3 regions of the Hymenobacter sp. HDW8 genome follow, and region 2 is predicted to be linked to each of the others. Evidence: riboswitches for the same ligand, from Rfam matches in the RefSeq annotation. Region 2 holds a riboswitch; each other region holds the start of a gene.
The links. Region 2 has a riboswitch for S-adenosylmethionine ahead of metH (methionine synthase). Riboswitches for the same ligand answer to the same signal wherever they lie in the genome.
Positions count from the first base shown of each region.

Region 1: it holds a riboswitch for S-adenosylmethionine, as region 2 does, so the genes downstream of both, G7064_RS09370 (O-acetylhomoserine aminocarboxypropyltransferase/cysteine synthase family protein) here and metH (methionine synthase) in region 2, are expected to answer to the same signal.
Region 3: it holds a riboswitch for S-adenosylmethionine, as region 2 does, so the genes downstream of both, G7064_RS19660 (amino acid permease) here and metH (methionine synthase) in region 2, are expected to answer to the same signal.

Region 1 is NZ_CP049907.1:2,242,647-2,244,910, reverse strand. Features, by position in the region: gene G7064_RS09370 (O-acetylhomoserine aminocarboxypropyltransferase/cysteine synthase family protein) at 1-952, opposite strand, end outside; SAM riboswitch class I at 1,319-1,433, opposite strand; gene G7064_RS09365 (LysM peptidoglycan-binding domain-containing protein) at 1,622-1,915, opposite strand; gene G7064_RS09360 (hypothetical protein) at 2,145-2,264, shown strand, end outside.
Region 2 is NZ_CP049907.1:3,089,345-3,091,608, reverse strand. Features, by position in the region: gene G7064_RS13115 (M16 family metallopeptidase) at 1-548, shown strand, start outside; SAM riboswitch class I at 664-770, shown strand; gene metH (methionine synthase) at 913-2,264, shown strand, end outside.
Region 3 is NZ_CP049907.1:4,617,102-4,619,365, forward strand. Features, by position in the region: gene G7064_RS19655 (EcsC family protein) at 1-361, shown strand, start outside; SAM riboswitch class I at 456-566, shown strand; gene G7064_RS19660 (amino acid permease) at 916-2,264, shown strand, end outside.

The sequences.
Region 1 (2,264 bases), 850 kb from region 2:
GCTGCTCTAGCCATTCGGCCAGCTTTTGCGCATTTTCCACCGTCCGATCTACGCGCAACGACAGGGTTTCAAGGCCTTGTAGTAGCAGGAAAGAGTTGAAAGGACTGATGGCCGGACCAAAATCGCGCAGGCCTTCTACCCGCGCCCGAATGATAAAGGCGATGTTGCCAAATGGGCCGCCTTTGCCGAATACATCATTGAAAACTAGGCCGTGATAGCCTTCCGAGGGCTCCGTAAACTGCGGAAACTTGCCATTACCGAAGTCATACTTACCGCCGTCGATAATCACGCCGCCTATGCTGGTGCCGTGGCCGCCAATCCATTTCGTGGCCGATTCTACCACGATGTGCGCGCCGTGCTCCAGGGGGCGAAACAGGTAGCCGCCTGCGCCAAAAGTGTTATCTACAATAAGCGGCAGATCGTGTTTGTCAGCAATGGCCGCAATACGCTCAAAATCGGGAATACTGAAGCTGGGATTGCCAATCGTTTCGAGATACAGCGCCTTGGTCTTGTCGTCAATCAGGGCCTCGAAGCTTTCAGGCGTGTCGCCATCAGCAAAGCGGGCTTCGATACCTAAGCGCTTGAAAGCGACCTTAAATTGGTTATAAGTGCCACCGTACAGGTGCTGGGTACTTACAAAGTTGTCACCGGTCTGCAAAATGTTGTTCAGAGCCAGAAACTGGGCTGCTTGCCCCGAGCTGGTTGCTAAGGCGGCCACACCACCTTCTAGCGCCGCTACGCGTTGCTCAAACACATCGGTGGTAGGGTTCATAAGGCGCGTATAAATATTGCCGAACTCCTTGAGGGCAAACAAATTGGCACCATGCTCCGCGTTTTTAAACACGTAAGAAGTAGTCTGGTGGATAGGAACGGCGCGCGAACCAGTAGTAGGGTCAGGTTGCTGACCAGCGTGCAATTGCAGGGTTTCGAAGTGCAGGTTTTGTGTGGACATCTTAGTGCTGATTAGAGTTAGATTAAATTAGGAAGAGATGACAGAGCGCAGATAATCAGGCATATGGGCCCGCAGGAAGGCGGAGCGCTGAACGTGATCCACAGCCGAAGCTGGACTAAGACCTGACGGGGTAGGTAGAATACCCACGGCGCGACACGGTCTTTAGGAATGATGGAAAGGGGAGGGGCGCTAAACCGGAAACTGGATTAGCAGCAGCACGCGCAACAACAGCACATTCGCGTAGCCTCACAACTGCCAATGGCAGGAGCCAAAACGCGGAAACCCGCCAGCCAACCAATGCGCAACGATGCGACCGGGGCAGACGGGTGAAGCAAAATGGAAAAAGCAGTGTTTTTCATGGCACTCAGCTTATATCTCCCGCGGGCAACATAGCCGAACGGGCAGGAATTGGCACCTTTCAAAACAATGAAGGTTGCCAGCGGGTCAGGGAGCCTGTTCTCTCGCCGCTTCTGTATAAAATCTGAAAAACTGTCTCGTCGATAACGAGAAGTACCGGACTGGTAACTGCAAATGTACAGTTCGAAATGAGAACGCCAAATGCACAGCAATATTTTTTACTCCGTGCTAACTCGCTGGCTAACAAATAAAAAAGCCCCCAGCAAGTTGCTGGGGGGCTTTTTTATTTGTTAGCTTTAGCTCAGGGTGTGCTTACGCTTGGGGTAAGGTCAACACCTGACCTACTTCGATATGATCGGGGTTTGAACCGATGGTTGACTTGTTAGCGTCATAAATCTGATGCCACTTAGCGGCATCACCGTAGTGCTTCTTCGCAATTTTAGAAAGCGAATCGCCGCTAACTACTGTGTATTGCGTGCCTTGGGCAGCAGTAGGAGCAGCGGGCTGGTTGGCGTTGCCAAAGAAGTCTGTATTAGCCTTCTGGTTGGGATTGGCAGCCGGCTGAGCAGGCTTTTCGTCGCCTTTATTGGTTAAGAAATCGAACATTCCCATAGTCGTGGTTGATTAAGGAGAAAGGAAGGCGCATGTGCTTGATAGCTATGCTGTCACGTCGTCTTACGCCCCTAGTGCAAATAAGTTGCAGCCGTCAAAAAAGCTCCACAGTAGTTAACTCTTTCCGGTGCGACGCGTAAGAAGCGCAACATTGCTTTGCTGGAATATAGTACCAGCTGAAGTTGCTCCTTTCCATTTTTAGTTAACCCTAAGATCACTCCCTATGAAAACCATTGCACTTCCTTTCCGCTACCTAGCTAGCCTCATCATGCTGCTGTCGCTGTTCACGGCTGCTTGTAGCCAGAAAGACAAAGTTGGCGAAACCAATATGCTATATGGCACG
Region 2 (2,264 bases):
CTGTCGTCGATCCGACCCATCCCGATTTCACGCGCTTACGTGTGATGAATTCCTTGCTGGGGGGCTCTTTTGGCTCGCGCATCACTAGTAATATTCGCGAGAACAAAGGCTATACTTATTCTCCTTCCAGCAACGTGAATGCCCGCTACCGTGTGGGTGAGTGGGCCGAGGTAGCCGACGTAACCACCGAGCACACGGGCAATTCGCTCAAGGAAATTGTGTATGAAGTGGAGCGTCTGCAAAAAGAGGCTCCCACAGCCGAAGAGTTGGAAGGCATCAAAAACTACGAGGCGGGCCTGTTTGTGCTGCGCAACTCCACTCCCGCCGGCATCATCAGTCAGCTCAGCTTCCTTGATCTGCACGGTCTTCCCGACAGCTACCTCACTAATCAGGTGAAAGATATTCACGCCGTTACGCCCAAAGACGTGCAGGACGCGGCCAAGAAGTACGTTCGCCCCGATGAAATGACAATTGTCGTTGTGGGGGACAAAAAGGTGATCGACCCGCAGTTGAAGAAGTTTCAGGCCGAGCGGAAGAAGTCTCTTTGAATAGAGCTCCCGCATTGATACAAGAAGGGACTGACCAACAGGTCAGTCCCTTCTTATTTTAGCGCTTAAAATCAGAGTAAACTTTTTTCGTCGTCTTGCTGTATCTTTGCTCAGCTACTTATCCAGAAAGACCGAGGGACTGGGCCCTGTGACGTCTTGGCAACCTGAGTAAAACAAGGTGCCAACTCCCATTTTGCCCCCCAAGGCAGAAGAAGATAAGTGCGGAGCCCTCATTTCGAGGTTCTCTTTCTGGATAGGCGGTAGTTCAAACGCCTTTTTAGTAAGGAGATCTTATGAAAACGACTCGCCCCGCCTCCCCCTCTACGACATTCTTCAACAGCGCATTCTCGTGCTCGATGGTGCCATGGGCACCATGATTCAGCGCCACCCGCTGACGGAGGAAGATTTTCGGGGTACGCGCTTCGCCGATCATCCCAAGCCCCTGCGCGGCAATAACGACCTACTCAGCCTTACCCGCCCTGATATCATCAGCGGCATTCACGCCGAGTATTTTGCTGCCGGGGCCGACATGGTGGAAACCAACACCTTCAGTGGCACGACCATCGCCCAGGCTGATTATGGCCTGGAGCATCTGGCGTACGAGCTGAACTACGAGTCGGCCCGTCTGGCCCGCGAAGTCGCCGATGAGTTTACGGCCCGCGAACCGCATAAGCCGCGCTTCGTGGCCGGCGCCATCGGACCCACCAACCGTACCGCTTCGCTCTCACCCGACGTGAACCGGCCCGGCTTCCGCGCCGTAACCTTTGACGAGCTAGCTACTGCTTACCTAGAACAGGTGCGTGGGCTAGTGGAAGGCGGCTCCGATACGCTGCTAATTGAAACTATCTTCGACACGCTCAATGCCAAAGCGGCGCTGTATGCCGTGCAGAAGTATTTCGACGAAGGAGGCAAAGTGGTACCCGTCATGATTTCGGGCACCATTACCGATGCGTCGGGCCGTACGCTTTCGGGGCAGACGGTAGAGGCATTCTGGAATTCTATTAGTCACTTGCCGCTGCTGAGCGTGGGCTTGAACTGCGCCCTGGGTGCGGATCAGCTGCACGTGTATGTAAAAGAACTGAGCCGCATTGCCGATGTGCACGTTTCGGCCTATCCGAATGCCGGCTTACCCAACGCTTTTGGCGGTTATGATGAGTCGGCGCAGGAATTCGCGGCCGTCGTTGAAAACTATTTGAAAGAAGGCATCGTGACGGTGGCGGGTGGCTGTTGTGGCACCACACCCCAGCATATTGCCGAGCTAGCAAAGCTGGCCGAAAAATATCAGCCGCGCCAACTACCCGAAGTGCCCAAAGCCACTCGATTGGCTGGTTTGGAGCCGTTTGGCATTACCCCCGACAGCTTATTTGTGAACGTGGGTGAGCGGTGCAACGTGACGGGTTCCCGCGCTTTCGCTCGCCTTATCCGCACAGGCGCCTACGAGCAAGCTCTGCAAGTGGCCCGCGACCAAGTAGAAGGCGGCGCCCAGGTGCTCGACGTGAACATGGACGAAGGCATGCTCGACTCGGAGCAGGCCATGACTACCTTCCTCAACCTGATTGCCTCCGAGCCCGACATTTCGCGGGTACCGGTGATGATTGACTCCTCGAAGTGGAGCGTGCTGGAAGCCGGCCTGAAGTGCGTGCAGGGCAAGAGCATCGTCAACTCCATTTCCCTGAAGGAAGGCGAGGAAGTATTCAAGGAGCGCGCCCGCACCGT
Region 3 (2,264 bases), 1.5 Mb from region 2:
CCTCTACGGCCACGACGTGCGTGATTATACCGAGCGGCTGTATCTACTGCACATCTTCCAGTTAGCCTTTTCCAGTCAGCACACCCGCAATGAGGTGTATCGTCGCATTGCTAATTGGGACACGTACCGCCACACGCTGCCCACCGATGTAAATGAGTTCGATTGGCGCACCTTTCAGCAAGAGTACCGCGACTACATCGACTTGGCGAAGTTGGCCCAACTGGTGCCCGTGATTGGAGCAGCGGTGGGAGCGGTGGCCAACTACCGCCTCATCGAGCAGCTCGGCGAAACAGCTGTGAACTGCTACCGCATGCGCCATCTTGAGCCGAAGGGTACTATTTTGCCCCCCAGCGCCGGTTAAGCCACACGGTAAATGAGAAAGAATAGCCCCATTTGCAAGTACGCATGCCGGCAGTCTACCTTTGCGACCCCAATTCTTTCTGATCAAAGGATTGTTTTTATACCGAGGCGTGGAGAGAAAGGCTCAATGAAACGCCGGCAACCCCCAGCACAACTGGAACGGTGCCAACCGAGGTCAGCGCAAGTATCGACTGGCTATATAAAAACAAATTGCCGTGAACATTCAGCTGCAACCTGCTCTATTTTCCTTCGCCACCCTGCCGCTCCACATGCTGAGTTGGGCTGCTTGTTTGGGTATGGGTTGTTGCTGTTGTTGAGCGTTCGAACATTCTCTCATTTTCCTGGCTTTGCCAATCTGCAGCTGTAAATAGCCGCTGGGGGGCATTTCTGCTCTGATTCAGCCTTTGCTTTGGCTGTGGATCAGGTAGTTGCCCAATTTGCCGAAGCGGTAGCAACGGCGTCAGCTTTGTGGTCTGTCTGCTCTATAGGCGGATATTCTTTCTCTTATCTCCATTCTTTTTATCCACCACGAGGCGCGGCTTCGTGCTACATTTTATGCTCAAAAAATCACTGGAATTACTGCGACAAGAGGCGGCCGAAACCGGCACCCACACCCTCAAGCGCAGTCTGAGTGCCTTCAACCTTGTTGCCATTGGGGTAGGGGTTATTATTGGAGCGGGACTCTTTTCCCTTACTGGCATTGCGGCCGCCAATCATACCGGACCAGCCGTTACGCTCTCATTTTTGGTAGCAGCCGTTGGCTGTGCCTTTTCGGCCCTGTGCTACGCGGAGTTTGCGTCCATGGTACCCGTCGCTGGCTCGGCCTATACGTATTCCTACGCTACGCTGGGTGAGTTGTTTGCCTGGATTATTGGCTGGGATTTGGTGCTCGAATATTCCGTGGGCGCCGCCGCCGTTGCCATCAGCTGGTCGCAGTACCTGACGCGGTTTTTAGCCAAATACGACCTGCATATTCCCGCTCAGCTGGTTATGTCGCCCTTCGAGACGTCTACTTTGGCCGATGGCTCGGTGGTGCACGGGTTCGTCAATCTGCCCGCTATTCTGATCGTGCTGGCCATCACAGCCATCGTGATTCGGGGTACGCAGGGCTCGGCCTGGGTTAACGCAACTATTGTGGCCCTGAAGGTATCGGTAGTGCTGGTGTTTATTGCGTTGGGTTGGCAGTACATCGATCCGGCCAACTATCAGCCCTATATCCCGGCCAATACGGGCACGTTTGGCGAGTTTGGCTTGAGCGGCATTCTGCGCGGAGCCGGCGTTATCTTCTTCGTCTTCATCGGTTTTGATATTGTGGCCACAATGGCGCAGGAAGCCAAAAAACCCCAGCGTGATATGCCTATCGGCATCATCGGCTCGCTGGTCGTGTGTACTATTCTGTTCGTGCTGTTTGGGCACGTAATGACGGGCCTGGCCAACTACACGGAGTTCAAAAATAGCGCCGCGCCGGTAGCCATCGCCATCGAGAAAACGCCGTATGCTTGGTTGAGTCAGGCCATTATTATCGCTATTCTGATTGGCTACACCTCCGTCATTCTGGTGGATTTGCTGGGGCAGTCGCGGGTGTTTTTCTCCATGTCGCGCGACGGCCTGTTGCCCAAGATCTTCTCTGAAATTCACCCTCGCTTCCAGACGCCTTACAAATCAAACATCTTGTTGGCCGGCCTAATCAGCGCTTTTGCAGGCTTGGTGCCCATTCAGGTAGTAGGCGAAATGACCAGTATCGGTACGCTGCTGGCCTTCGTGATGGTATGCCTCGGCGTACTTATTATGCGCAAGCAGCAGCCCGATGCGCCCCGCGCTTTCCGTACGCCGTGGGTGCCGCTAGTGCCCATTATGGGCATCCTGACCTGCTTACTAATGATGTTTTCGCTCCCCTGGGATAC